DNA from 4 places in the Pantoea sp. S-LA4 genome. Region 1 is predicted to be linked to each of the others. Evidence: predicted binding sites of a transcription regulator. Region 1 holds the regulator's gene; each other region holds the start of a gene.
What was found. The regulator LexA, encoded in region 1, represses DNA repair genes until DNA is damaged. The targets are predictions, from matches to a motif close to TNCTGTATGTACATACAGNA.
Positions count from the first base shown of each region.

Region 2: dinB (DNA polymerase IV) is a predicted target of LexA. The motif match lies at 5,217-5,236, and genes of this name have one in related genera.
Region 3: uvrB (excinuclease ABC subunit UvrB) is a predicted target of LexA. The motif match lies at 4,211-4,230, and genes of this name have one in related genera.
Region 4: umuD (translesion error-prone DNA polymerase V autoproteolytic subunit) is a predicted target of LexA. The motif match lies at 4,428-4,447, and genes of this name have one in related genera.

Region 1 covers NZ_JBTLRC010000002.1:34,066-41,379, reverse strand. Annotated here, with positions in the region: gene dinF (MATE family efflux transporter DinF) at 1-1,204, opposite strand, end outside; gene lexA (transcriptional repressor LexA) at 1,306-1,920, opposite strand; gene ACX3P5_RS01075 (diacylglycerol kinase) at 2,027-2,395, opposite strand; gene plsB (glycerol-3-phosphate 1-O-acyltransferase PlsB) at 2,524-4,947, shown strand; gene ubiA (4-hydroxybenzoate octaprenyltransferase) at 5,232-6,116, opposite strand; gene ubiC (chorismate lyase) at 6,128-6,640, opposite strand; gene psiE (phosphate-starvation-inducible protein PsiE) at 6,727-7,137, opposite strand; gene ACX3P5_RS01050 (UTRA domain-containing protein) at 7,209-7,314, opposite strand, start outside.
Region 2 covers NZ_JBTLRC010000002.1:600,787-608,100, forward strand. Annotated here, with positions in the region: gene fadE (acyl-CoA dehydrogenase FadE) at 188-2,641, opposite strand; gene lpcA (D-sedoheptulose 7-phosphate isomerase) at 2,896-3,474, shown strand; gene ACX3P5_RS03585 (class II glutamine amidotransferase) at 3,525-4,292, shown strand; gene dpaA (peptidoglycan meso-diaminopimelic acid protein amidase) at 4,263-5,003, opposite strand; gene dinB (DNA polymerase IV) at 5,248-6,303, shown strand; gene ACX3P5_RS03600 (sugar ABC transporter substrate-binding protein) at 6,340-7,314, opposite strand, start outside.
Region 3 covers NZ_JBTLRC010000002.1:950,563-957,876, forward strand. Annotated here, with positions in the region: gene bioB (biotin synthase BioB) at 1-133, shown strand, start outside; gene bioF (8-amino-7-oxononanoate synthase) at 133-1,284, shown strand; gene bioC (malonyl-ACP O-methyltransferase BioC) at 1,268-2,023, shown strand; gene bioD (dethiobiotin synthase) at 2,020-2,688, shown strand; gene ACX3P5_RS05375 (ABC transporter ATP-binding protein) at 2,690-3,412, opposite strand; gene ACX3P5_RS05380 (hypothetical protein) at 3,519-3,935, shown strand; gene uvrB (excinuclease ABC subunit UvrB) at 4,307-6,328, shown strand; gene ACX3P5_RS05390 (gluconeogenesis factor YvcK family protein) at 6,330-7,235, opposite strand.
Region 4 covers NZ_JBTLRC010000001.1:95,184-102,497, reverse strand. Annotated here, with positions in the region: gene parA (ParA family partition ATPase) at 22-645, shown strand; gene ACX3P5_RS00600 (plasmid partition protein ParG) at 642-845, shown strand; gene ACX3P5_RS00595 (hypothetical protein) at 1,027-1,221, shown strand; partial or broken gene umuC (translesion error-prone DNA polymerase V subunit UmuC) at 1,529-2,572, opposite strand; gene umuC (translesion error-prone DNA polymerase V subunit UmuC) at 2,616-3,890, opposite strand; gene umuD (translesion error-prone DNA polymerase V autoproteolytic subunit) at 3,899-4,348, opposite strand; gene ACX3P5_RS00575 (ArsR/SmtB family transcription factor) at 4,697-5,032, shown strand; gene arsH (arsenical resistance protein ArsH) at 5,029-5,751, shown strand; gene arsC (glutaredoxin-dependent arsenate reductase) at 5,809-6,237, opposite strand; gene ACX3P5_RS00560 (arsenic transporter) at 6,287-7,314, opposite strand, start outside.

The DNA of each region.
Region 1 (7,314 bases):
GGACGCTGAGCAGCGTCAGGAAGTAGCCGAGTGCCGCCATCATCATGCTGTTACGCATCTCCCGGCCACGGGTCGCGCCAATAAACATGCCATCCAGCAGATAACACCAGACGCCAATCAGCGGCAGAATAACCTGCCATATCAGATAGCGATCGGCGGCCTGTTGCAGCGGTTCAAGGGAGGTCAGCAGCGCAACGATGTGCGGGCCGCAGAGTGCATAGAGCAGCGAAAAACCGATTGCCACTACCACCGCCTGGCGGCAGGCGGCATGCCAGACGCGCAGCAATTTGCTGCCATCTTTTGCGCCGTGTGCTTCGCCGGCAAAGGCTTCCACCGCATAGGCGAAACCGTCAAGCGCGTAGGCGGTAAAGGTGATAAACATCAACAGCACCGCGTTGACTGCCACCACCTGCGGACCGATGCGCGCGCCCAGTACGGTCAGTGAGGCAAAACAGAGCTGCAGCAGTAACGAACGCAGCATGATGTCGCGATTAAGCCGCAGCAGGCGCTGAATATCACCGCGCCAGCTCTGCTTCAGTATTGCCGTAGTGATGCCGCGCAGTTTCAACACCCGCCAGACCATTACCGCACCGACGGCCAGCGTGATGTACTCTGCCAGTGCGGTCGCGGTTGCCGCTCCCGCCACGCCCCAGTGCAGCCCCATCACCAGCCACAGATCGAGCACAATATTGACCAGATTACCGACCACCAGCAGGATGACCGGTGCCCGCGCATACTGCACACCGAGCAGCCAGCCAAGGATCACCAGGTTTGCCAGCGTGGCAGGCGCACTCAGCCAGCGGATCTGAATAAACAGCGTCGCCTGTTGCAGAACCTTGGGATCGCCGCCAATCAGAGAGGTCGCCAGGCGGGTGATGGGGGTACGCAGACAGATGAACAGCACGCCAGCCAGCAGCGCAATGATTAAAGGCTGGGTCAGCGCGCGTGCCAGTGCCGTTTTATCGCCCGCGCCGAATGCCTGCGCCGTCAGGCCAGTGGTACTCATTCGCAGGAACAGCAACAGCATGAAGAGGAAACTGGTGACTGTCGTCCCGACCGCCACCCCGCCAAGATAGACCGGGCTGTCGAGATGACCAATGACAGCGGTATCGACCACACCCAGTAAGGGTACGGTGATGTTAGAAAGGATCATCGGCAGCGCGAGCCGCCAGAGTTTTTTGTCGGTAGCCGTTAAAAAACGCATTCGCAGTTCCGTGCTCAGCGCTGCAGAGAGGGGAGCTGCAGCGACAAAATTAGGGCCGACAGAATAGCATCAGACGCTACGAATGCGCGGTTATATCAGGCTCAGAGCCACTCGCCGTTGCGAACCACACCCACCGCCAGACCTTCAACGGTCAGTGACTGCGCGCGCGTATCGACGACGATCGGATCAAAGTCGCTGTTTTCCGGCAGGAGATGCACGATAGCGCCCTGCTTTTTCCAGCGTTTCACCGTCACTTCATCATCAATGCGGGCCACGACAACCTGGCCGTTACGGACATCCTGGGTTTTATGCACCGCGAGCAGGTCGCCATCCATAATCCCGATATCTTTCATCGACATTCCGCTGACGCGCAGCAGGAAGTCGGCAGAGGGTTTGAACAGGCCCGGATCGACTTTGTAATGAGTTTCGATATGTTCCTGCGCCATGATCGGCTCACCGGCAGCGACCCGGCCAATTAACGGCAGACCTTCAGAGGCCTCTTCTTCCATTAACAGACGGATACCGCGCGAGGCGCCAGAGACAATCTCAATCACCCCTTTACGTGCCAGCGCTTTAAGATGCTCTTCTGCCGCATTCGGCGAGCGGAAACCCAGCTGCGCGGCAATTTCTGCACGCGTAGGCGGCATGCCCGTTTGAGTAATATGGTCGCGAATCAGGTCATAGACCTGCTGCTGCCTGCTGGTTAATGCTTTCATCCCGCCCCCTGGTTGTTTATACAGTCGCTGTGAGTATATACAGGTATTGGCGAAATGGAAACCGATTCTCAGGCAAAAACGCGCCAGATGGCGCGTTGTGGAAGGGTTATCGCAAATGTGTCCAGAGCAGCGCGATCCAGACAAACAGTGCCAGTAAGATACTGATCAGCACCGCTGCCGAGCCCATATCTTTTGCCCGACCGGCTAACGGATGGCGCTCCTGACCGATACGATCCACAACCGCCTCGATGGCGCTATTGAGGATTTCAACGATGACTACCAGCACCACAGCGCCGATCATCAGGATGCGCGAGACGATATCGACATCCAGCCAGCAGGCCACAATAATGGCGACCAGCGCGGCCAGCGCTTCCTGCCGAAAAGCCGCTTCATGCTGCCAGGCGGCACGCAGGCCCTGCCATGAGTAACCTGCGGCTTTCACAATTCTTACAAGACCGGTGGCATTATTTGCCATATTGGTGGAACCCTTTCATCGGATTGACGTCAATGTCTGGGCTGCGTGCAATTGGCACCACCACAGATCTTCGCTGCGCTTTCTGGTATGCTTGCGGCGCTTTGCTAACAAGAGGCTTCATGTTGTCTATGTCAGGTTGGCGTAAACTTTATTACAAATTACTGAATTTACCACTGTCGTTTTTGGTAAAGAGTAAGGCCATTCCGGCCGATCCCGTTTCTGAACATGGTCTGGACCCGACCCGGCCCATTATGTACGTTCTGCCTTACGATTCGAAGGCCGACTTACTGACTTTACGTGCGCAGTGCCTGCGGCATCATCTGCCCGACCCGCTCTCTCCGCTGGAGATTGATGGTTCACTGCTGCCGCGCCACGTTTTTATCCACGATGGCCCGCGCGTCTTCCCCTATTTTGTGCCCAGCGTCGAATCGGTGAAGATTTTTCACGATTATCTCGACCTGCATCGCAATAACCCCAAACTGGATATCCAGATGCTGCCGGTGACGGTGATGTTTGGTCGTGCGCCAGGCCGTGAGGTTCAGGGCGAAGATGCACCGCACCTGCGGGTACTGAACGGCGTGCAAAAGTTCTTTGCGGTGATCTGGCACGGACGCGACAGTTTTGTCCGTTTCTCGCCGACCGTTTCGCTGCGCCGCATGGCGACCGAGCACGGCACCGACAAATCGATCGCCCAGAAACTGGCCCGGGTGGCGCGCATTCACTTTGCCCGTCAGCGTCTGGCGGCGGTTGGCCCGCGTTTACCGGCACGTCAGGATCTGTTTAATCGCCTGTTGCAGTCCAAAGCGATTGAAAAAGCCGTCGAAGATGAAGCCCGCAGCAAAAAAATCTCCCATGAAAAAGCGCAGCAGAATGCGGTTGAGATGATGGAAGAGATTGCGGCGAACTTCTCCTATGAAGCGATCCGCGTGACGGATCGCGTGATGGGCTGGCTCTGGAGCCGTCTCTATCAGGGCATCAACGTTAACGGCGGCGAAAAAGTGCGTCAGCTGGCGCAGGATGGACATGAAATCGTCTACGTGCCGTGCCATCGCAGCCACATGGATTACCTGCTGCTCTCTTACGTGCTCTATCATCAGGGACTGGTGCCGCCGCACATTGCCGCCGGTATCAACCTCAACTTCTGGCCAGCCGGACCGATCTTCCGTCGTCTGGGCGCGTTCTTTATTCGTCGTACCTTTAAAGGCAACAAGCTGTATGCCACGGTGTTCCGTGAGTATCTCGGCGAGTTGTTCACCCGCGGCTATTCGGTGGAATACTTTGTTGAAGGCGGTCGTTCCCGCACTGGTCGTCTGCTCGATCCGAAAACCGGGACCTTAGCGATGACCCTGCAGGCGATGCTGCGCGGCGGTAATCGCCCGATTACCCTGGTGCCGATTTACATCGGTTATGAGCACGTGATGGAAGTCGGGACTTACGCCAAAGAGCTACGCGGCGCGGCGAAAGAGAAAGAAGGCTTCATGCAGATGGTGCACGGCTTGCGTAAGCTGCGTAACCTCGGCCAGGGCTACGTTAACTTTGGCGAACCGCTGCCGCTGGTTAACTACCTTAACAAGCGGGTGCCGGAGTGGCGTGACGCCATCGATCCGATTGAGCCGCAGCGTCCCAGCTGGTTAACCCCGACCGTCAATGACATCGCAGCGAGCCTGATGGTGCGCATCAATGAAGCGGGCGCGGCCAACGCCATGAACCTGTGCGTGACCGCGCTGCTCGCCTCACGTCAGCGCTCACTTACCCGCGAACAGCTGATTGAGCAGCTTGAGTGTTATACCCAGCTGCTGCGTAATGTGCCTTACTCTGCCAATGCCACCGTCCCTGACCTCTCCGCTGAGGCGCTGCTGGATCACGCGATGGGCATGAATAAGTTTGAAAGCGAGAAAGACAGCATTGGCGACATCATCATTCTGCCGCGTGAGCAGGCCGTGCTGATGACCTACTATCGCAACAACATTCACCACATGCTGGTGATGCCGTCGCTGATCGCCGCCATTGTGCAACAGCACCAGACACTGAGCGAAGCTGAGTTGCTGCGCCAGGTGAGCCTGATCTACCCGATGCTGAAGAGCGAACTGTTCCTGCGCTGGCAGACCGATGAGCTGCCGCAACTGCTGACGGAACTCAGTCAGGAACTGGCGCGTCAGGGCCTGATTACGCTGGATGATGGCCAGCTGCGCTTTACGGCGGCCCGTTACCGTACGCTGCAACTGCTGGCTGCCGGGGTGCGTGAAACGCTCCAGCGTTATGCCATCACCTTCTCGATTCTCAGTGCGAAGCCGGCGATTAACCGCGGGACGCTGGAAAAAGAGAGCCGCACACTGGCACAACGTCTGTCGGTGCTGCACGGTATCAACGCGCCGGAGTTCTTCGACAAAGCGGTCTTTACCTCGCTGGTGCTGACGCTGCGTGATGAAGGGTATATCAGCGACAGCGGCGATGCCGATGTGGTGCAGACGCTGGCGACCTGGCATATTCTGGCGGACCTGGTCACCAGCGATGTGCGCATGACCATTGAAAGCGCCGTGGCACACGACTGACACAACAAGCGTACAGTAAAAAGGCGACCTCATGAGGTCGCCTTTTTTATAGGTCAGGTCTGGTCAGATTCGCCGTGAGACGGTGCCTGCTCAGGGAACACGGTCAGACAGGAAAGACGCAAAAGCGTCATCCCTGACTGCTCGTCCCGCGCCCTCCCTGGCGCGGGACGCTTTCCTCTTCTGCCCGTATTCCCTGCGCGTTGAGCTTATCCATTGCTGTCGGATTCATCCTGCATCGGGTTTGGCGGCCTCCCGGATCGCCTTTTTGGTGCCTGAATCCCCTATCAGAACAGCTGGCTGAACGGCGGCGTATTCATCAGTACGCCGAGGAACAGTACCAGCCCGACATAATTGTTGTTCAGGAAAGCCTTAAAGCAGGCGGGGCGCTCGCGCCGGACGATCAGCTTTTGTTGATAAACGAACAGAGCAGCAGCCAGTATCAGCGTCCAGTAAAAGGCCGCGTTGAGTTGCAGCAGCATACCGACCCACGCCATTAGCAGCAGCGTCGCCAGCTGCAGCAGACCGATGATTAACTTGTCGAAACGACCAAACAGAATCGCGGTCGACTTGACGCCAATCTTCACATCATCGTCACGGTCCACCATCGCATAGAGAGTGTCATAAGCCACGGTCCAGCAGATGTTGGCGAAGAACACCAGCCAGCAGACCAGAGGTAAGGACTCACTAACCGCAGCCCAGGCCATCGGGATCGCCCAGCCAAACGCGGCACCCAGCACCACCTGCGGCAGATGGGTATAGCGCTTCATGAACGGATAAACCCAGGCGAGCGCCAGACCGACCACCGAGAGTAATATCGTCATCAGGTTCATGGTCAGCACCAGCGCAAACGCCACCAGCGCCAGTACCACGAACAGCAGTCTGGCTTCCCGACTGGTGACCGCGCCACTGGCTAAAGGCCGATGTTTCGTTCGCTCAACGTGTCCATCCACCTTACGGTCGGCAAAGTCATTAATGACGCAGCCCGCTGCACGCATCACGAAAACACCGGCAACAAACACCAGCAGCACCGGCAGCGGCGGGATCGCCATATCAGCCAGCCATAATGCCCACAGGGTGGGCCACAACAGCAGTAAGGTGCCGATCGGTTTATCAATGCGCATCAGGCGGCTGTAGGCCTGCCATTTATTGATATGTAAGCTCTTTTCCACCACAGGATTCCTCAGGCCAGGTCGCGATAAAGCGGCGAAGCCGGTAAAAACAGTTCCGTCAGCAGCAGCGGTTTGCCGGAGAGCCGCAGACGCGAGCGACGTCCCCACAGCGCATCAACTTTGCCCGGTTCGATAAAATCACGGGTCAGGGTTGATGAGGAGAACAGATAACGGCCCAGCGGGCGCGTACCCAGCTGCTGCAGCATCGCTTCCGGGCCATTCAGGGTACTTTCCGGCACCAGCGTGCGGCCAGCCAGCCAGGGTACGCCGTCGCCGAACAGCAGCACTTCGCGCAGCCAGAAGCGCTTATCGTCCGGTAACAGGGCCTGTTCATCGTCTAACTCGCTGGCGTCAATAAAGCCTTCACGTATCGGCTCTACCGTCACCTGCTGGCAATGCTGCTCGAAACGGCGGGTCATGGAATCTTCCTCCATCAGCCAGTCAAGCAGCGACGGCGCAAGCGCGGCCTGCGTCGGTGAAAGCCAGTTGAGCGCACGTAATAAGCTGAGTGCGTCTTGCGACATAGCACCACTCCCAATTATTTTCAGGGCGCCAGTTTAACGCAGAGTCGCGCGATGAACACCTGCCGTCGTTGCGGACGGCAGCGGGTTTATTCGCGTTTCAGGCGGTTGCTGTTCGCCAGCCACAGCGTCACCACCAGAATCAGAATCGCGGCGGAATAGCAGAGGGTATCGAAGGGATTTTTATGATCGACAATGATCAGGCGGATAATTGCGGTGATACCGATATAGACAAAATAGCGTAACGGGAAGTGATAACCAGACTGAAAATACTTAACAATCAACGCAATAAATTCAAAATAGAGGAAATAGATCACTATTCCCTCAATCAGCAGATAGGAAGACGACTCTTCACCGGTACTGAACAGTACGTTCGCCAGGTGAATGGTTTCTTTGCCGAGAAAGACAATCAGGATAATTGCCAGGCTAAGCAGGCCCAGATTCAGCACCCATTGCAGTACGGTCGCAAGGTGGCGGGCCAGCGGATTTTTGTCACTCATGTAGCGCCTCAGAAGAGAGTTATTAGCGGACGCTATCATGCGTGAGTGTGACCTGAATCACAATATGGCGCTTAGGCTTCGACATCAACACACAACGCATCGTAGCGCCAGTATTCGCAATCACAATCAATGACCTGCTTTTGCCGATCGCGGTTAATCCGGGTAATCAGTAAGCCC
Region 2 (7,314 bases), 570 kb from region 1:
ACGTGATGTCGGCCTTGAGATAAAACAAAGATTGTCGGCGATGAGGGTGTGCCCGCGCCGGAAACACCATCAGATTAAACGTTAAAGCCATCCCTGGCTCGCGCTGAGCGTGCCAGGGATGGCTTTTTTGCCTCTTTACGGAGGGCGTCGCTGAATTAACGGGCCGACATCACATCGGCCCGCAACCTTATGCCGCCTCGCTGGCGCGTGGCGAAGCGGATTGTGGTTTCTTCTCCGGCACCGGCACTGCCAGCGCATCCGCTTCAAACTCATCCACATTGATAGAACGCAGGCGGCTGGTTTCAGCGCGGCGCAATATCTCTGCTTCTTTATCGTCAATCCAGCCCTGCTCCAGCGCCCGTTTTGCCAGCTCATCCAGCCGGGTAAAGGAGAGATGCTGCTTGTGCTGTTTGCTCAGTCTGTCGTGAATCACTTCTGCGGCCATCACATCCTGCAACGCCTGTTCCAGCTGACCGGCCGGATTATTTTCCACCGACGCCAGATACTGTCCGCGTCCCAGACGGGTACGGGTGGCAGACGGCAGCTGCAGTATTTTTGCCAGCTGATGATCCAGACGATCGGACGGGGCCGGGCAGTGGTGGCCACCGGCAAAAATCACCAGCCGTAATGCGCCTGCCACCATCCGGTTAGGGAAGTTGCGCAGCAGGTCATCGATCGCCACTTCCGCCTGATGCAGCGCATCCTGAACGCCCCAGTGCACCAGCGGCAGGTCCGCTTCATTGCGGCCTTCGTCGTCATAGCGTTTCAGGGTGGCAGAGGCCAGATAGAGCTGGCTCAGAACATCACCCAGTCGCGCCGAAATGCGTTCACGGCGTTTCAGGCTGCCGCCCAGCACCGCCATTGAGACATCCGACAGCAACGCGAGGTTAGCGCTGATGCGGTTGAGCTGCTGATAATAGCGGCGCGTGGCATCGCGGGTTGGGGTCGCGCTGGTGCGTCCGCCAGTTAAGCCGAGCCACAGGCTGCGTACCTGATTACTGCCGACGTGGCCGATATGGCTGAACAGCGCCCGATCAAAGGCATTAACGTCGTTACTCGCCGCGGCCGCCATTTCCTGCAGAATATAAGGATGGCAACGAATAGCGCCCTGACCGAAGATGATCATGCTGCGGGTTAAGATGTTGGCCCCTTCAACGGTAATGGCGATCGGTGCACCCTGATAGGTGCGTGCCAGGAAGTTGCTGTTGCCGAGCATAATGCCTTTACCCCCGGCAATATCCATCGCGTCGATGATCGCCCGCTGACCACGATGGGTGCAGTGATATTTCACAATCGCCGACAGCACCGCCGGTTTTTCGCCCTGCATAATGCCCGCGGTGATCAGCGTCGCCGCCGCATCCATCACGTAGGCGTTACCGGCGATACGCGCCAGCGGCTCTTCAATCCCTTCCATTTTACCGATCGACAGTCTGAACTGACGGCGGATATGGGCATAGGCCCCAATCGCCAGCGCCGCGCTTTTCAGGCTGCCGGTCGAGTTGGATGGCAGAGTGATGCCGCGACCCACTGACAGACATTCAACCAGCATACGCCAGCCCTGTCCGGCCATTTCCGGTCCGCCGATAATGTAATCGATCGGCACGAAAATATCCTTGCCGCGCGTCGGACCGTTCTGGAACGGCACGTTCAGCGGGAAGTGACGATGACCGATCTCGACACCGGGGGTGTTAGTCGGGATCAGCGCGCAGGTAATGCCCGGACTGGCGTTGTCGCTGAGCAGATGGTCGGGATCGGAGAGTTTAAATGCCAGCCCCAGCACGGTGGCGATCGGTGCCAGCGTAATGTAGCGTTTGTTCCAGGTCAGCCGCATACCCAGCACCTGCTGACCCTGCCATTCACCCATGCAGACCACGCCGGTATCGGGAATCGCACCGGCATCCGAGCCCGCTTCCGGGCTGGTCAGGGCGAAGCAGGGGATCTCTTCACCTCGCGCCAGACGCGGTAAATAGTGGTTTTTCTGTTTTTCAGTACCGTAGTGCTGCAGCAGTTCGCCCGGACCGAGTGAGTTCGGTACGCCAACGGTAATCGCCAGAATGCCCGATACGCCCGCCAGTTTCTGCAACACGCGCGCCTGAGCGTAGGCGGAAAACTCCAGCCCGCCATACTCTTTTTTGATGATCATGGCGAAGAAGCGATGCTGTTTCAGATAAGCCCACAGTTCCGGCGGCAGATCGGCCAATTCATGGGTAATCTGGAAATCATTCGCCATCCGGCACGCTTCTTCAACCGGACCATCCAGGAAGGCCTGCTCATCTGGCGTCAGTCGAGGCTGCGGATAGTTGTGCAGCTTCTGCCAGTCCGGTTTGCCCTGAAACAGATCGCCTTCCCACCAGGTGGTACCGGCATCGATCGCCTCTTTCTCGGTGCGTGACATCGGCGGCATCACCTGCTGAAAACGCTGCAGCATCGGTTTTGAGAACAGGTTGCGGCGCAGCGACGGCAGGTTAAACGGCAGCAGAATAATTGCCAGCGGCAGCAGCAGCCACGGCGTCCAGAGGTGTGCGGCCGCCATCGCTGCGGTCCACAGCAGCAGAATCAGGCTGCTCAGCCGCAATGACAGGCGGTGATAGAACAGGGCGCCAATCAGCACCACCGTGGCAAGTATCGAAACAACCATCATAATGAACCACTCCATAAGAAGTAAGAGGTCTGACCTGTTATGCATAGAGGTTTAGAATAGTTGGCTGTTTTTATCAATTCGTTTACATCGCAATTACAACCTGACTCACAAAATCAATTTTTCGACCCGTTTCGCTTCCGGCTGTGCAGAGATAATGCCAGCGGCAGTCGGGTGGGGATGGCGTGATGCTTTGCGCTGCCCGGCCATTCCGTTAAACTTGCTGCGATTAACCTCTCCTAAAAAAGGACACGCCTATGTACCAGGACATCATCCGCTCTGAGCTTAACGAAGCCGCTGATACGCTAAATAAATTCCTTAGCGATGACGCCAATATCCATGCGATCCAGCGTGCTGCGGTGCTGCTGGCAGACAGCTTTAAGGCGGGCGGCAAGGTGCTCTCCTGCGGCAACGGTGGGTCGCACTGCGACGCGATGCATTTTGCTGAAGAGCTGACCGGCCGCTATCGTGAAAATCGTCCTGGCTATCCGGCGATCGCCATTTCAGACGTCAGCCATCTCTCCTGCGTCAGTAATGACTTCGGCTACGATTATGTATTCTCACGCTACATTGAAGCGGTAGGCCGTCCGGGCGACGTGCTGCTGGGGCTCTCCACCTCCGGTAACTCTGCCAACATTATCAAGGCGATTGAGGCGGCACGGGCGCAGGGGATGAAAGTGATCACCCTGACCGGCAAAGATGGCGGTAAGATGGCGGGCAGTGCCGATATTGAAATCCGGGTGCCGCACTTTGGCTATGCCGATCGCATTCAGGAGATCCACATTAAAGTGATCCATATCCTGATGCTGCTGATTGAAAAAGAGATGGTGAAGTAACTCGTTAGCCTCTCGCCTGGCGAGAGGCGTCTGACTCTAAGGCGGTGGCTATGTGCGAATTGCTCGGGATGAGCGCCAATGTTCCCACGGATATCTGTTTCAGCTTTACCGGCCTGGTGCAGCGTGGTGGCGGAACCGGCCCACATAAAGATGGCTGGGGCATTACCTTTTACGAAGATAAGGGCTGTCGTACCTTTAAAGATCCGCTGCCGAGCTTCAACTCACCGATAGCGCGGCTGGTGCAGGAGTATCCGATCAAATCGCATTCGGTGGTGGCGCACATCCGCCAGGCGAATCGTGGTCAGGTCTCGCTGGAAAATACCCATCCGTTTACCCGCGAATTGTGGGGCCGCAACTGGACTTATGCCCATAACGGACAGTTAAAAGGCTACCGTCAGCTTGAGACCGGCACCTTTCGCCCGGTCGGTGAGACCGACAGCGAGAAAGCGTTCTGCTGGATTCTGCATCAGCTGGCGACGCGTTATCCGCGCACGCCGGGCAACTGGCCCGCGGTGTTTCGCTTTATCGGCGAGCTGGCGGGCAGCCTGCGGCAGAAAGGGGTGTTTAACATGCTGCTGTCGGATGGGCGTTATCTGATGGCTTTCTGCTCCACCAACCTGTTCTGGATCACCCGGCGCGCGCCGTTTGGCCGCGCGCAGCTGCTCGATCAGGATGTCGAAGTTGATTTCCAGCAGCACACCACGCCGCACGACGTGGTGACGGTGATTGCCACGCAGCCGCTGACGGCCAATGAAACCTGGCAGCGGATTGTGCCAGGTGAGTGGGCGTTATTCTGCCTTGGAGAGCGCCAGGAATGAGCGTGAAGCAGCATCGGGATTGGTCACGACCGGGCTGCTGTTCATCACATACTTACCGCTGGTGACATTCACCGTCGGCGGCTGGTGATACTTCGCAAAATAAGCGTAACCCGGCTGCAACTGCTGCCAGAAACTGGCGTAGGTGGAGTAACGGTGACGCTGCATATTGCTGTCGGTCATGCGGAACGGATAGATACTGATGCTGATATCCTGCTGGCCGTTACGCAGCGCCGCATTCACATAAGTAAAAATCTCATCCATATAGGCGTTAGTCATCGCGTAGCAGCCAATCGATTTGCAGTCGCCATGGATCATCAGGTAGTTACCGCTGTAGCCCTGATTGCGATCGTACTGATTCGGAAAGCCGATGTTGATCGCGCGATAAAATCGGCTATCCGGTTTCAGCTGGTTCAGCCTGACGTTATAAAATCCTTCCGGGCTTTTGAAATCGCCTTCACGACGTTTCGGGCCGAGGCCACCAGAAAAATTACAGATGCGGTAGGTATCCAGCAGGCGGTATTCGTTACCAATTTTGCCGTACAGTTCGAGGGTACGCTCTTCCTTGAAAATCTGAATATAGACCGGCGTGCCGAGTAACTGTTTCTTTAATTCTTTACTGACCGGTGCCGCTTGCTGCGCGGGTTCGGGGGTCATTGCCATGCTGAGGGCTGGCAGTAAAATCATCGCAAACAGGAGTGCGATTTTGCCCATGCTGTGTGTACCTTGAGGTGAAGAGAACAATGACGCCATCGTGCGTCTCTGCTTGCATTATCGGAACTATCCGCTACCGCAGCGCAACATTAAACACTGTCTGTTTTTTTAGCAAGACAGCACGCCAGAAATTCGCAATTTCCTGAACAGAATACGGCCAGAAATTTGTAAACTTTAATGCCGGTCGCGACAAATATTGCAGTTACCTTCGCCAACTGTATACTTATCCAGTGCTGGAGGGGGTATGCGTAAAATCATTCATGTCGATATGGACTGCTTCTATGCTGCGGTGGAGATGCGCGATAATCCCCTGTTGCGTGACATCCCGATTGCCATTGGTGGCAGCCGCGAACGTCGCGGCGTCATCAGTACCGCTAACTATCCGGCGCGAAAATATGGCGTGCGCAGCGCCATGCCGACCGGGATGGCGCTGAAGTTATGTCCCCATCTGCGGCTGCTGCCCGGACGCTTTGACGCCTATAAAGAAGCCTCGGCGCAGATCCGCGAGATCTTCTCGCGCTACACACCGCTGATTGAACCGCTGTCGCTGGATGAAGCCTATCTGGATGTGACAGACAGTCCACACTGTCACGGCTCCGCCACCCTGATCGCCCAGGATATTCGCGCCACCATCCTGCGTGAGACCCGGCTCACCGCCTCGGCCGGTATCGCCCCGATTAAATTCCTGGCAAAAATCGCCTCCGACCTGAATAAGCCGGACGGGCAGTTTGTTATCACGCCGGCGGAGATGTCCGGATTTTTACTGACGCTGCCGCTGGCAAAAATCCCTGGCGTCGGCAAGGTCTCGGCAAAAAAGCTGGAAGAGATGGGGCTGGTCACCTGCGGTGATGTCCAGAAGGCAGATTTAGCCCAGCTGCTGAAGCGCTTTGGTAAATTTGGTCGGGTGCTGTGGGAGCGCAGCAACGGCATCGACGAGCGTGACGTGGTGGTTGAGCGGGAACGTAAATCACTCGGCGTGGAGCGTACGCTGGCAGAAGACATTAACGACTGGGACGCCTGCCTGGAGATCATCGATTTTCTCTACGCCGAGCTGGATCGCCGGCTGGGCCAGATCCGACCCGATAAGCAGGTCGCGCGTCAGGGGGTGAAACTCAAGTTCAGCGACTTTCAGCAGACCACCCAGGAGCATATCTGGCCGGTGCTGAATAAAGAGGACATGATCGCGATTGCCAGAAAAACCTGGGATGAGCGCCGGGCCGGACGGGGCGTCAGGCTGGTGGGGCTGCACGTCACCCTGCTCGATCCGCAGCTGGAACGGCAGCTGCTGCTGGGGTTGTAACCGTCAGCCTCACCGACTGGTAAGGCTGACATCCGATTACTTTTTATATTTCGCCGCCAGCGTGGCAAACCACGGCGCGACGAAATCATCATTACCGCCCCAGCCGGGCACGATTTTATTCAGCGAGGCAACGTTCACCGCGCCGGGCTGGCTGTTGAGCTGCTGCTGAGAGATCGACGCCGCCTTAAACTGATACGTGGCTGGCGTCGCTTCACCGGCAATCTTTTTCGCTACCAGACGCATGTTCACCGCGCCGATGGTTTTCGGGTCTACTGCCACGGTCTGGACCCACGGGCTGTTCTTCTCACGCATCAGTTGCAGATCCTGGTTCGAGACATCAATGCTGTAGAGCTTGATCTCGGTACGGCCATTCTCCTGTAGCGCTTTATAGGCGCCCTGGCTGAACGCATCCCACGCGCCCCAGATCGCATCGATTTTGCCTTTCGGGTATTTAGCCAGAATGGCGCCAATCTTGTTGGCGGTATCGCCCTGAACATCGGTGGAGACGGCGCCAATCGACTCCAGCTGATGAATGCCTGGATTCTCCTTCAGCAGTTTCTCGTACACCACCTGACGGCGTTCCATAGGCGGGAAACCGGCGACCCACAGTTTGACGATATTGGCTTTGCCGTTGAAATCTTTAATTAACTGACCCAGCGACAGCTGCGCCAGAGAGGCGTCATCCTGCGCGGTGACGGTGACACCGTCAATCGGGCTATCAACCGGGGTATCAAACACCGACACTTTAATGCCCGCGTCGGCGATGCGTTTGACCAGGCCGCTGGCGTAAGGCGCTTTGCCGTGCGACAGCACGATACCGTCATACTTCTGGCTGATCGCCTGGTTAACGAAATCCTGGAAACGCGCATCGTCGCCGTTGCTCAGAAAGGTGCTGACCTTAAAGCCCAGCTGCCGACCCTGCTGAATGGCACCGGCGACAAACTGGGTGGTGTTATCGTCAGAACCGAGGTTACGGATCACCGCGATGCGGATCGGGCCGTCATGGCTGGC
Region 3 (7,314 bases), 920 kb from region 1:
CGTGCTGTTCCGCAAGCTGGGGCTGAACCCGGAGCATACCCACACCCAGCACGGCGATCAGCAGCAACAGCAGCAGCTCAGCGACCAGCTGATGCACGCCGACACTGAACAGTTCTATAACGCGGCGCTGTAATGAGCTGGCAGCAACGACTGGCACAGGCGCTGGATCGGCGGCGCGCCGCCGATGGCTGGCGGCAACGCCCGGTAATCGATCATCAGACCACCCGCACGCTGCACAGCGGAGGACGCGTTTATCGTCATTTTTCCAGCAACGATTATCTCGGCTTAACCCAGCATCCGGCGGTGATTGCCGGCTGGCAGCGCGGCGCAGAACAGGCGGGAGCCGGTGCCGGTGCGTCAGGCCACGTCACCGGCTATCACCGGCAGCATGCGGCGCTGGAAGCGCAGCTGGCTGACTGGCTCGGCTATGACCGCGCGCTGCTGTTTATCTCCGGCTTCGCGGCGAATCAGGCGGTGATCCATCTGCTGGGGGAGGAAAACGATCGTATCCTGGCCGATAAGCTCAGCCATGCTTCGCTACTGGATGCCGCCAGCCACAGTCCGGCGCAGCTGCGCCGTTTTACGCACAATAGCCCGGCGAGTCTGGCGGCGCGGCTGGCCGCACCCTGCAGCGGCGAAACGCTGGTGGTGACCGAAGGGATTTTCAGCATGGATGGTGACAGTGCGCCGCTGGCGGCGATAGCGGCACAGACGCGCGACGCGCAGGGCTGGCTGCTGGTGGACGATGCGCACGGGATCGGCGTGACAGGCGAGCAGGGGCGCGGCAGCTGCTGGCAGCAGGGTATAAAACCGGAGCTGCTGGTGGTCACCTTCGGTAAAGCCTTTGGCGTCAGCGGGGCGGCACTGTTGTGCGACGCACAAACCGCCGATTATTTTGTGCAGTTCAGCCGCCATCTGATCTATTCGACCGCGATGCCCGCCGCCCAGGCGGCGGCGCTGCAGGCGTCGCTCAGTCAGGTGCAGCAGGGCGATGCGCTGCGTCAGCGGTTGCAGGCGAATATCCAGCGCTTCCGGCGTGGTGCCGCCTCGCTGCCGTGGCAACTGATGGATTCCGCCAGTGCGATTCAGCCGTTAATCGTCGGCGACAATGCGGAAGCGATGGCGCTCTCCGCCCGGCTGGCAGAAGCGGGCTGCTGGGTCAGCGCCATCCGGCCACCAACCGTACCGCCGGGCACTGCCCGGCTGCGTATTACCCTGACGGCGGCGCATCAGCCGGACGACATCGATATTCTGCTGGAGGCGCTGCATGACGCTGCAGGTTGATAAACGCGCGGTGGCACGCGCCTTTGGCCGGGCGGCCGAACACTACGATGCTCATGCCGCGCTGCAACGGCTGAGCGGCGATGCGCTGCTGGCACGGGCACCGGCGCACAGTGGACCGCAGCTACTGGATGCCGGCTGCGGTACCGGCTGGTACAGCAGGCAATGGCGTGAACGTGGTAAGCAGGTCACCGCGCTCGATCTCTCGCCGCAGATGCTGCAACAGGCGCGCGCCAGTAATGCCGCACAGCACTATCTGGCCGGAGATATCGATGCCTTACCGCTGGCAGCGGGCAGTTTTGATCTGGTGTGGAGTAACCTGGCGGTGCAGTGGAGCAACGATCTGTCGCAGGCGCTGGGCCAGTTCAGGCGGGTGCTGCGTCCCGATGGTACGCTGCTGTTTTCAACCCTGAGCGCCGGTTCATTGCAGGAAGTCCATCAGGCCTGGTCGCATCTGGATCACCATCCGCACGCTAACCGCTTTCTCACCGAGCAACAGATTGCGGCAGCCTGCGCTACCCACCAACTGAACTGCGAGTCGGCGCTCATCACCCTGCATTTCCCGGATGCGCTCAGCGCCATGCGTTCGCTGAAAGGGATTGGGGCAACTCATCTGCATCAGGGGCGGGATGGCCCGCTGTTAACCCGACAGCGGCTGGCACAGTTAGAGGCGCACTGGCCGCGCGATCGGCACGGTTTCCGTCTCAGTTATCATCTCATCTATGGAGTAAGTTCATCATGAAGCGCTGGTTTATCACCGGCACCGACACCGAAGTCGGTAAAACGGTTGCCAGCGGCGCCCTGTTACAGGCCGCCCGGGCGGCAGGTTATCGCTGCGCGGGCTATAAGCCGGTCGCCTCGGGCTGCGAAATGACGCCGGAGGGGCTGCGTAACAGTGACGCGCTGGCGCTGCAGCGGTACAGCAGCGTGCCGTTAGACTATCAGCAGGTCAATCCGCTGGCGTTCCTTGAACCGACAGCGCCGCATATCGTCAGTGCCGAAGAGGGCAGGCCGATCACTCATCTGGCGCTGTCGGCGGGCCTGGCGGCGCTGGAACCGCTGGCAGACTGGATTCTGGTTGAAGGCGCAGGCGGCTGGTACACCCCGTTATCCGCAACGCACACCTATGCTGACTGGGTCAGCAGCGAGCAGTTGCCGGTGATATTAGTGGTCGGTGTCAAACTGGGCTGCATCAATCACGCCATGCTGACCGCGGAGGCGGTACGCGCTCGCGGGCTGCGTCTGGCGGGCTGGATCGCCAACACCGTGGTGCCGCCGGGACAGCGTTATCAGGAATATCTCACCAGCCTGACGCAACGCCTGCCTGCACCCTGTCTCGGCACCATTCCCTGGCTGACCGAGTCGCAACAGGACAACTGCGGGCACTATCTGACGCTGCCAGCGTAAATCAGGCCACCGTCAGCCATTTGTTGACGGTGTGGTCATCCAGCTGCGCCATTTTGCCCTGCGCCACGTTACGCCCGCGATGCAACAGCAGAAAATAGTCAGCCACGCGACGGATCAGGGAGAGACGCTGCTCCAGCAGCAGGATCGTCAGGCCATAGTCGAGGTTCAGTCGGCGAATCAGATTCCCCATCTCCTCTTCCAGCCACGGCGACATGCCGTCGGTGGGCTCATCAAGAATCAGCAGTTTTGGCTGCAGCACCAGCGCGCGCGCCAGGGCCAGCTGCTGCTGCTGATCGATCGGCAGATCGCCGCTGCGCTGCTGGCGTAGCGAATAGAGCGCCGGAAACAGGTCAAACACCATTTCGGGAATGGCGCGGTGGCGGTCGGCCTGACTGGCACCGGCCAGCAGGGCGATCAGCAAATTATCTTCCACGCTCATCTGGGTAAAAATATGGCGTCCCTGTGGCACATAGCCAATTCCCATCTGCGCCCGCTGTTCAGCTGGCTGCAGCAGCAGGTCGGCGGGCGGTGAACCATCTTCTTTCCATGAGATCGATCCGCTGTTGATCGGCAGCCGGCCCATAATGCAGTTGACCAGGGTGGTTTTCCCCATGCCTGGCCGGCCAAGAACGCCGGTGCAGGTGCCAGGCGACAGATCGAGATCCACGTCCCACAGGATATGATTTTGACCGTAAAATTGATTTACCGAACGTAAACTCAGCATCTGACACTCTCCTTTCCGATCATTAGCCTGAATGCTTCCGCTCTGTGTCGTCTGGCAAACAAGGTATCAGCAATGGTCATCTCACCACTGCAGCACAGTGCGCGCGATGCGCGTTGACGCCATTCAATCTTGCAATTCCCAGGCCAGATTCAGCGGTGTGCTTTTTTTCAGCGGCCAGCGCGGCTGCGCGCCGGGAAAAGATGAGGAATGCTTATCAATTTCTGCGGGTGATAACCGGGCTGCACTTTCACAGTGCCAGCGGGCGGAGTTTCTGGTGCAGCCGTGCGAAGATGAGGCAACGATTCTGATTAAGAATGGCGGGCTGGCGGGGCAAATCAGCAGCAGAGAGTCCGGGTCAGTTAAAAAAAGCAGAACAATTTGTCAGCGGCGGTGGAGAAATTTAGCGGAAAAAAAATTATTTTCAGCAAACCCAGGCGGCAGGGAAAAATTATACACAGCCGATGGCGGCGGGGCTGCCATCACTTATCCACCATTCCTGTGGATAACCTTGTGCATTAGGTAATGAAAACAGGTTGGAAGCGAGGAAATACGCGGCCTGGTTACATAATGTCGAGAATCTGGGCTTTTCGACATAGTATAATTAAATCAATTACTTATTAAAAAACAAGCCTGCGATTTATCTGTCAGTTCACTGAACTGTAATTTTATGACGCTCTATTGACAAATGTTAAATCCGATCTCCGCCTGGGGATAACCTTGCGCAACAACCGCCGGGCTAAAGCCAGCGGCAACCGGTGACCAAAAAGTACGCCAGCCGGGACCCTTACTCTGCCTCAACACTGTTTTTATATCCAGTATTAATTTCTGGCAAAATCACCATAGCAGAGTAAAATAGGTGCCTGCCCGCCGACTTCTTCAGCAGGAACTGCATTCATGAGTAAAGCCTTTAAATTAAATTCCGCTTTCAAACCTTCCGGCGATCAGCCCGAGGCGATTCGTCGTCTAAAAGAGGGTCTGGAAGATGGACTGGCCCACCAGACGTTATTAGGCGTAACCGGCTCGGGAAAAACCTTCACCGTGGCCAACGTGATTGCCGATCTCAACCGTCCAACCATGGTTCTGGCGCCGAACAAGACGCTGGCGGCTCAGCTGTACGGTGAAATGAAGGAGTTTTTCCCGGACAACGCGGTCGAGTTTTTCGTCTCTTACTACGACTACTATCAGCCGGAAGCCTATGTGCCCAGTTCCGACACCTTTATCGAAAAGGATGCCTCGGTTAACGAACACATTGAACAGATGCGTCTGTCAGCCACCAAAGCATTGCTGGAGCGGCGCGACGTGATTGTGGTCGCCTCGGTGTCGGCGATCTACGGTCTGGGCGATCCCGATCTCTATCTGAAAATGATGCTGCACTTAACCCGCGGCATGATCATCGACCAGCGCAGCATCCTGCGTCGCTTGTCGGAACTGCAATATACCCGTAACGATCAGGCGTTCCAGCGCGGGACTTTCCGGGTGCGTGGTGAGGTGATTGATATCTTCCCGGCGGAATCAGACGATATCGCCCTGCGCGTCGAGCTGTTCGATGAAGAGGTAGAGCGCCTGTCGTTGTTTGACCCGCTGACCGGCCAGATCGATTCGGTGGTGCCGCGCTTTACCATCTACCCGAAAACGCACTACGTGACGCCGCGTGAGCGCATTATTCAGGCGATGGAAGATATTAAAGTGGAGCTGGCGGATCGCCGCAAAGTGCTGCTGGAAAATAATAAGCTGCTGGAAGAGCAGCGTATTACCCAGCGTACCCAGTTCGATCTGGAGATGATGAGTGAGCTGGGCTACTGCTCCGGCATCGAAAACTATTCACGCTATCTCTCAGGACGCGGACCCGGCGAAGCCCCACCGACGCTGTTTGACTACCTGCCGGCCGACGGCCTGCTGGTGGTGGATGAATCGCACGTTACCATTCCGCAAATCGGCGGCATGTATAAAGGCGACCGGGCGCGTAAAGAGACGCTGGTGGAGTACGGTTTCCGCCTGCCGTCGGCGCTGGATAACCGTCCGATGAAGTTTGAAGAGTTTGAGGCGCTGGCCCCGCAGACTATCTATGTGTCGGCTACGCCGGGCAAATATGAGCTGGAAAAATCGGGCGACGAAGTGATCGATCAGGTGGTGCGTCCAACCGGACTGCTCGACCCCATCCTCGAAGTGCGTCCGGTGGCGACCCAGGTCGACGATCTGCTGTCGGAAATCCGTCAGCGGGTGGCGATCAACGAACGCGTGCTGGTGACGGTGCTGACCAAGCGCATGGCGGAAGATCTGACCGAATATCTGGAAGAGCACGGCGAGAAGGTGCGTTATTTGCACTCTGACATCGACACCGTGGAACGGATGGAGATTATCCGCGATTTACGCCTGGGTGAGTTTGATGTGCTGGTGGGCATTAACTTACTGCGTGAGGGGCTGGATATGCCGGAAGTGTCGCTGGTGGCGATTCTGGATGCGGATAAAGAGGGCTTCCTGCGTTCCGAGCGCTCGCTGATTCAGACCATTGGTCGTGCGGCGCGTAACATCAACGGCAAAGCCATTCTGTATGGCGACAAAATTACCCCGTCAATGGCGCGGGCGATTGAAGAGACCGAACGGCGTCGCGAGAAACAGCAGCAGTACAACGAAGAGAACGGCATTGTGCCGCAGGGCCTGAATAAAAAGATCACGGATATTCTGGAACTGGGCAACAACGTGGTGAAAACCCGGGGCAAAGCGAAACCGGCACGACGCGGTGCCGCCGAGGCGGAAGCGGATTATCTGGCGCTGTCGCCGCAGGCCCTGCAGAAAAAGATCCACGAGCTGGAAGGGCAGATGCAGCAACATGCGCAGAACCTGGAGTTCGAACAGGCCGCCAGCGTGCGCGATCAGCTGCATGAACTGCGCACGTTGTTTATCGCCACCTCGTAACTCAGTTAAAGCCCTGAATGGCGTGCTCCAGCGCGACCCGCAGCAGCTGGCGGTCGTGACGATATTTGATATCGGCGGCTTCCAGCGGCTCGCGGACAATCAGCCGGTTATCGACCTGACTGATATCGGCGGAAGGGCTGACCACAATCGCGTCGATCACCCGTTTGCCAATGTAGCGCTCCATCATCGCCAGCTTGTCGGCCACCGTCAGGCTGGCTGCCGCCGGGCTGAGTTCACGACCCAGATTGCCGATAAATACCATGGTGGCGGGCGTGCGACGCAGCGCCTGCGCCATCTCTTCCATCAGCAGAATCGGCATCAGGCTGGTGTAAAAACTGCCTGGTCCGATCAGAATTAAATCCGCTTCGCCAATGGCATCCAGCGCTTCCCGGGTCGGCTGCACGTTGGGATGCAGCATCATCTCCTGCGGCGGCTGCTTCATCTCATCAATCGCCGTTTCGCCGTAAACCATGTTGCCTTCCACGTCGAGCGCCACCAGATCGACCGGTTGCTCCGACATCGGAATCAAAAACGCATCGACCTTGAGCAGATTACGAATGATGTTGATCGCTTCCAGCGGGCGCACGCTCAGGTGATCCAGCGCTTTCAGCATCAGATTACCGAGGTTATGTCCGGCCAGTTCACCGTTACCGGCAAAGCGATATTCAAACATCGCTGAAGCCACGCTCGGTTCGGCGATCAGCTGGTTAAGGCAGTTACGCATATCGCCCCAGGCGATGCCGCCTTCTGAGCGGCGAATACGGCCGGTTGAACCGCCGTTGTCGGTGGTGGTAACGATGCCGGTGAGACGCGAGCCGAGCGGCGACAGCGCAGACATCACGCGGCCTAAACCGTGTCCGCCGCCGAGTGCCACCACGCGATCAAGATCGGCCAGTGTGCGATTCATACTTCTCCTTAATAGCCTGTCGCGTGGCGTCGCTCTAAACGCTAAACCCGCGCGGATGACTTGCGTCAAAATCTGAAGC
Region 4 (7,314 bases), on a different contig from region 1:
TTACTTTTGAAAGGTGTGTTTATGGCTAAAGTCATTTCTTTTTTGAACGGTAAGGGTGGAGTTGGTAAAACGACTACTTCAATAAATGTAGCTACAGCAATCGCAAAGAGGGGAGCCAAAGTAATAGTAGTCGATACTGATCCACAGAGCAGCATCGGGAACTGGTACAACGAGGATAAATGCGTCTTTGACGTAGCCGATGCTGGATCAGAAAAAGAAGTCTACTCAGTAAGGAAAACATTGAAATCATATGATTACATAATCATAGATGGTGCGGCTGCGATATCTGCTATTTCAGCTGCTGCAGTCATGGTTTCCGATGTGGTTTTAATCCCTGTTACACCTTCACCGCTGGATTTTGCTGCCTGTGGCGCCATCATTGCTGTGATTGAAGCTCGGCAGGAACTGCAACCAATTAAGGCTAGGTTTGTAATAACCAAAAAGGTAAATACAGCCAAAATGCTGGGCGTTCTTAAGGCATCCATTGAGGATACTGGCATTCCCGCGCTACGGACAGGAACGACACAACGGCAGAGTTACGTCAAAGCAATGCTTGATGGCGGCACCGTTTTTGATACGGATGATTCTAATGCCAAAGGTGAAATCGACGTACTAACAAATGACATTCTGGAATTATGCCAATGAAAATGAAACTCGGTGCAAGCAAAAGCACAATGCATGCGGTTGACGCCATCCACAAACCGGGATTACCGACGAAAAAACTCCAGATGAACATTCCTGAAGATCTGCATAAGTCTTTCAAGCTGGCTTGTTTGAAGCAGGACAGGGACATGACAGATGTAACAATTGAGCTAATTAATGAATGGATGGAAAGACAACAGTAACTACAGGATTATGTGATTATGTGATTATGTGATTATGTGATTATGTGATTATGTGATTATGTGATTATGTGATTATGTGATTATGTGATTATGTATTGTTTTCTGGGTTTATACGGGCTGCTATATGAACAGATTAAAAATATTGCTATCTGGGTTTCTGGGCTTTAGGCCGATGAGTTCGATGAGTGGTAAAGATAGAAAAAGCGCTGCTGAGTGGGGGTTCTTGCTGAGCACACTGTTTATCGTGCCGCTTTTTTTCATGCATGATGCCAGTGAGCTTGTCAAAATCGGCATGCAGCTGCTGTGGGGCGCCTGCGTTTCGCGCGCAGCCTTCCTGGCTAACGGCGGCTGGAAGAAAAAAAATCCTGATCAATGAATGATTAACGCAGAGGCATTGATGGAAATTCAGGAATTACTGACACAGATGCGTGCGCCGGGGATTGTATTCAAAACGTTTACTCAGTCAGCCGCTATGTTTAAAGGGCCCGTCCGCAGGCGCCGTCCGGCCTTCGATGACTGGCTTCATCAACTTTCGCGTAAGGACAGTGTTCCGCGCGGACGATACTTCCGCGGAAAGCGCCCGGGTAAACCCCTGATCATTGTGGATGAGTTTTGGCAGCAGTTTTCCTGAGAATACAGGGCATCAGGCAGACGTAAAGTATGCTGTGCCCCGCAGGCCCCATCTACATCACGCGCGCCACCGGTATGTCACTCCAGCGCGTGGTCCATGCCGGTGAGAGCATGTCCCGCTTCATTTTCCATTCCGTATTCACGCCCTGACCGGCAAACCACACACTGCCCAGCCCGGACTGATTGATCCCGTCAAGAACCTTCATCAGCTGCGCACTGTTGGCACGTGGCTTATTTTCATCGAACAGATTCAGCTGACTGACGCCGTTAGGCGTAAAGTCGTCGAGCATTATCCCTGCCTTCATGTAACGTCGCCCTTCAAGCCAGATGCGATCAAGAGATCGCATGGCAACTTCAATCACGTCCCGTGTGTCCTGGGTAGGAATTGTGAGACTCTCACCGGCGCTGTTACCATAAAATATCTCACCCTGCGCATGCGGTGAGGTGCGGATAAAGACGCTGATGCGCCGGCAGAACTGCCGTTCCTTTCTGAGCTTCTCCGCAGCCCGGGTTGCGTACTGACACAGCGCCTCCTGCATCAGCACCTTCGCTGTAATTCTCTCGCCAAAGGACCGGCTGCAGACAATCTGCTGTTTCGCAGGCACAAACTCTTCAAGTGGGATACAGGACTCTCCGTTAAGTTCCCGGACAGTACGCTCCAGCACGACGCTGAAGTTTTTACGGATAAGGGCAGGGTGAGCGCGCGACAGCTGCAGGGCGTTTTCAATACCCATCAGATTAAGTCGCTTACCGATGCGCCGGCCAACGCCCCAGATTTCCTCCACGGGCTGGTTTGCCAGCAGGGTTGCGGTACGCTTAGGATTACCCGGCGTCAGCGCCAATACACCGCGGAACTGTGGCCACTCTTTGCTGGCCCACTGCGCCGATTTGGCCAGAGTTTTTGTCGGCCCCATCCCAACGCCGACAGTAAGGCCCGTCGTAGCCATCACGTGCACGCGCAGGCGTCGGCCAAAATGTTCAAAGTCTTCGCAGAAATCAATGCCAGTCAGGTCCAGGAACATCTCATCAATGGAATACTGCTCAACGCGGGGGGTTATCTCTTCCAGCGCGGTCATGACGCGCTGAGACATGCTGTGATTTATGTGGAATAGAGTTTCAACAGCTTAATTAATAACCGTCTCAGAGCACGCGTGCTTTAGGAATGTCTGACCAGCGCGTGGTCCAGGCAGGGCTGAGCATTTCACGCTTCATTTTCCACTCAGTGTTAATTCCCTGTCCGGCAAACCACACATTTCCCAGTCCTGACTGATTAATGCCGTCCAGTACCTTCATCAGCTGTGCGCTGTTAGCCCGTGGCCGATTATCGTCAAACAGATTTAGCTGGCTTACGCCGTTCGGCGTAAAGTTATCAAGCATTATGCCTGCTTTCATGTATCTGCGACCCTCAAGCCAGATACAATTGAGCGACCGCATCGCAGACTCAATGATGTCCCGCGTATCCTGTGTTGGTAGTGTCAGCTTCTCTCCGGCGCTGTTTCCGTAAAACACCTCACCGCTGGCGTGTGGCGACGTCCGGATAAACACGCCGATGTTGCGGCAGTACTGACGTTCCCCTCGCAGCTTTTCCGCTGCGCGTGCAGCGTACTGACACAGCGCCTGCTGCATGGCTGTTTTTGTTGTAATGCGCTCCCCGAAGCTGCGACTGCAGACTATCTGCTGTTTTGCCGGCGGCAGTTCTTCCAGCGGAATACATGACTCACCGTTCAGCTCGCGTACGGTGCGTTCCAGTACCACGGAAAAGTTATCGCGAATGAACTTTGGACGCGCGCGTGACAGCTGCAGGGCGGTTTCGATGCCCATCAGGCTGAGTCGCCTACCGATACGCCGTCCCACACCCCATATTTCCTCAACGGGCTGGTTAGCCAGCAGAGTTTCGGTACGTTTCGGATTACCCGGCGTCAGCGCCAGCACGCCGCGAAACTGCTTCCACTCCTTACTCGCCCACTGGGCTGATTTTGCCAGCGTTTTAGTGGGCCCCATGCCGACACCGACGGTAAGACCCGTTGTGGTAAATACATGCGCGCGCAGGCGACGACCAAAAGCTTCGAAGTCCTCACAGCCGTTAATACCGGTAAGATCCAGAAACATCTCATCAATGCTGTACTGTTCGACGCGTGGTGTTATGTCCTCAAGCGCGGTCATTACTCTCTGGCTGAGGCTGTGATAAAGCGCATAGTTTGAGCTGAACACGTGTACCTTTTCCGGATAGTGCTGTGTTTTTATCTGGAACCACGGTGCACCCATTTTTATGCCCAGGGCTTTTGCGCCAGCAGAGCGCGCAATAACGCAGCCATCGTTATTACTAAGTACGACTACCGGCCTGCCACGCAGGTCCGGGCGGAAAAGCGTCTCACAGCTGGCATAGAAAGAGTTGACGTCAGCCAGTCCGAACATGGGCATAATTATCTCCGACGTGCACGGGTACTGTTAAAGAACCAGGTGACAACGCCGAGCAGCTGGAGCTCTTCCGGATAGATGGCGGCGTAAGCAGGGTTCATGGGCAGCAGTGCCACCCGTGGGATCAGCTGCAGGCGCTTAACTGTGAATTCACCTCCAACCTCAGCGATGACGATGTCGCCGTGCGTGGGTGGCTCCGCGCGATCGACCACCATAACATCACCGTCATAAAGCCCCAGCTCCTGCATGCTGTTGCCACTGGCCCGTACGAAGAATGTGGACGCCCGTCTGCGAATACAGAGCTCATTCAGGTCCAGCTCTTTCTCTACATAATCCTGAGCAGGGGAGGGAAAACCAGCTGAGCAGGGATCTGCGTACAGCGGCACCTTTACCGTTGGGGTAAAAATCGGCGGCCATAACAGCGTCAGGCCCTGAGCGTAACTGACCGCTTTCATAACGCGGCGTCCCGGACGTGCTGCCGTGTACGGATTAGGAAAAAAAATGTAAAGCGCATAAAAATCCCCCTTTAAATTATACTGGTTATATGAACAGTATTATTGAGCCTGGGATTTCTGGCAAGCGGAAGCGAAACGGTTATGGCTAAAGCTGTTGTCAGAGCGCTGAAATTTTACCGAAATGCTGAGCCATGGCCTTTTTATATGCTCTGCCACTGCAGCCGGATCAACAGGGTATAAAAGGCTTTCTTTTTGAGCGCAGCACTTTTATGGCGGGAAGAGGCTTGACCATTCCGTCCGCTTTAAATTATATTTCCATTATTCTAGAAATATAGATTTGGTGATGATGTGGACATACAAAATGCTGCGGCTGCTCTCAGGGAATTGGGACACGTGACGCGACTGGGAATTTACCGTGAACTGGTGAAAGTCGGGCCTGAAGGACTGCCCGTGGGTGACATCCAGAAAAGACTGGCTATTCCGGCCTCCACGCTAAGTCATCACCTTTCTGCGCTGATGTCAGCTGGCCTCATAAGCCAGGAACGGCAGAGCCGTACCCTGTTCTGCAGGCCCTGCTATGCGCAGCTTGAGCAGCTGATGGCCTTTCTGACGGAAGAGTGCTGCGCCGCTGGCAGCTGCTGCAGCCTGTCGGCCACGATTACTCATAAAGAGACTCTATTGTGAATAACTTCAATGATACCCTGAACAATATCGATCTGACGCTCCTGGATGCACCGCTGACGGAAGAAAAATTAAAGGCCGAAGAGGTGGCGCATCCGCCCCGCATACTGATGCTCTACGGCTCGCTGCGGGAGCGCTCTTACAGCCGACTCACCACGGAAGAGGCCGCCCGGCTTCTAACGGCCATGGGAGCGGAGGTGAAGATATTCAATCCGTCTGGCCTGCCGCTGCCGGATGATGCACCTGAGACGCATCCGAAGGTCGCAGAGCTGCGCGAGCTGGTGCTCTGGTCAGAAGGGATGGTCTGGTGCTCGCCAGAGCGTCACGGTGCCATGACCGGCATCATGAAGACGCAGATTGACTGGATTCCGCTGACGTCCGGGGCGGTCCGGCCCTCGCAGGGGAAAACCCTTGCGGTAATGCAGGTCAGCGGCGGCTCACAGTCGTTCAACGCCGTAAACCAGATGCGTATTCTCGGGCGCTGGATGCGGATGATCACTATCCCGAACCAGTCATCCGTGGCAAAAGCCTGGGCCGAGTTTGATGAGGCCGGCCGCATGAAGCCTTCTCCGTATTATGACCGTATAGTGGACGTAATGGAGGAACTGATGAAGTTCACTCTGTTGACGCGCGGTCGCATTGATTATCTCACCGACCGCTACAGCGAAAGGAAAGAGAGTGCCGCGCAGCTCTCTGAGCGTGTAAACCAGCGCAGCATATAAAAAAGCCGGCATCTGCCGGCTTTTTCACATTTGCTATGCCCGCAGCCAAGGGAAACATCAGTGGCTGACGCGGTTTCCGTGCTCATCAATGACGGCTTCGCCGTCCTCTTTGGTAAACGCTCCCTTCTGTGGGTCCGGCAGTATGTCCAGAACCATTTCTGAGGGGCGACACAGCTTCGTTCCGAGCGGCGTAACCACAACCGGTCGATTAATGAGGATCGGCTGAGCCAGCATGGCATCGAGCAGTTCGTCATCGCTGAACCGGTCCTCTGCCAGGCCGAGCTGCTCGTAAGGTTCGGTATTTTTACGCAGCAGGGCGCGCACGCTGATCTCCATATCCGCAATAAGCTTTTTCAGCTCATCGCGCGACGGCGGAGTTTCCAGATACAGAATCACCGTGGGCTCGGTGCCGCTGTTGCGGATAAGTGCCAGGGTATTGCGGGACGTCCCGCAGGCCGGATTGTGGTAAATGGTAATGTCAGTCATAAGCGGTACTCCGTAAAGGCGCTGCGCAGGCGCAGCGCCGGGGTTTAGGTTAAACAGACAGGCGCAGGGCCAGTGCGGCCAGCGTCACAAACAGCACCGGCAGGGTCATCACGATGCCCACACGGAAGTAGTAGCCCCAGCTGACGGTAATGTTTTTCTGTGCCAGAACGTGCAGCCACAGCAGGGTAGCAAGGCTGCCGATGGGGGTGATTTTCGGACCGAGGTCGCAGCCGATGATGTTGGCGTAAATCATCGCCTCCTTCACCACGCCCTGCGCGGTGCTGCCTTCAATCGAAAGCGCCCCAACCAGCACGGTAGGCATGTTGTTCATCACCGAGGAAAGCGTCGCTGTCAGAAAGCCGGTGCCGAGCGTTGCGCCCCAGACGCCATGCTCGGCAAACCGGTTCAGGGCGGCAGAAAGGTAATCAGTCAGCCCGGCATTGCGCAGTCCGTATACCACCAGGTACATGCCCAGCGAGAAAATAACAATCTGCCAGGGTGCACCTTTTAGTACCTTTCCTGTATCAATAACATGGCCTTTCCGGGCTACAAGCCAGAGAATAAACGCCGCCACCGCTGCCACCAGGCTGACCGGTACGCCGAGGGGTTCAAGAGCAAAGAAGCCGACCAGTAGCAGGATGAGAACAATCCAGCCGGTTCTGAAGGTGCGCGCATCGCGAATGGCCTCACGCGGCGCCTTCAGTTTCGCCAGGTCGTAGGTAGCCGGGATGTCCCTGCGGAAAAACAGGTGCAGCATGACAAGCGTGGCGGCCACGGAGGCGATATTCACCGGCACCATCACCGAGGCATATTCGCTGAAACCCAGCTTAAAAAAGTCCGCCGTGACGATGTTGACCAGGTTCGATACGATGAGCGGCAGGCTGGAAGTGTCGGCGATAAAGCCTGCCGCCATCACAAACGCCAGCGTGGCACCGGGGCTGAAGCCCAGCGCCAGCAACATAGCGATAACGATCGGTGTCAGAATGAGCGCCGCCCCGTCATTGGCGAACAGAGCCGCCACCGCCGCACCCAGCAGAACGATATACGTGAAAAGCAGCCTGCCTTTACCGCCACCCC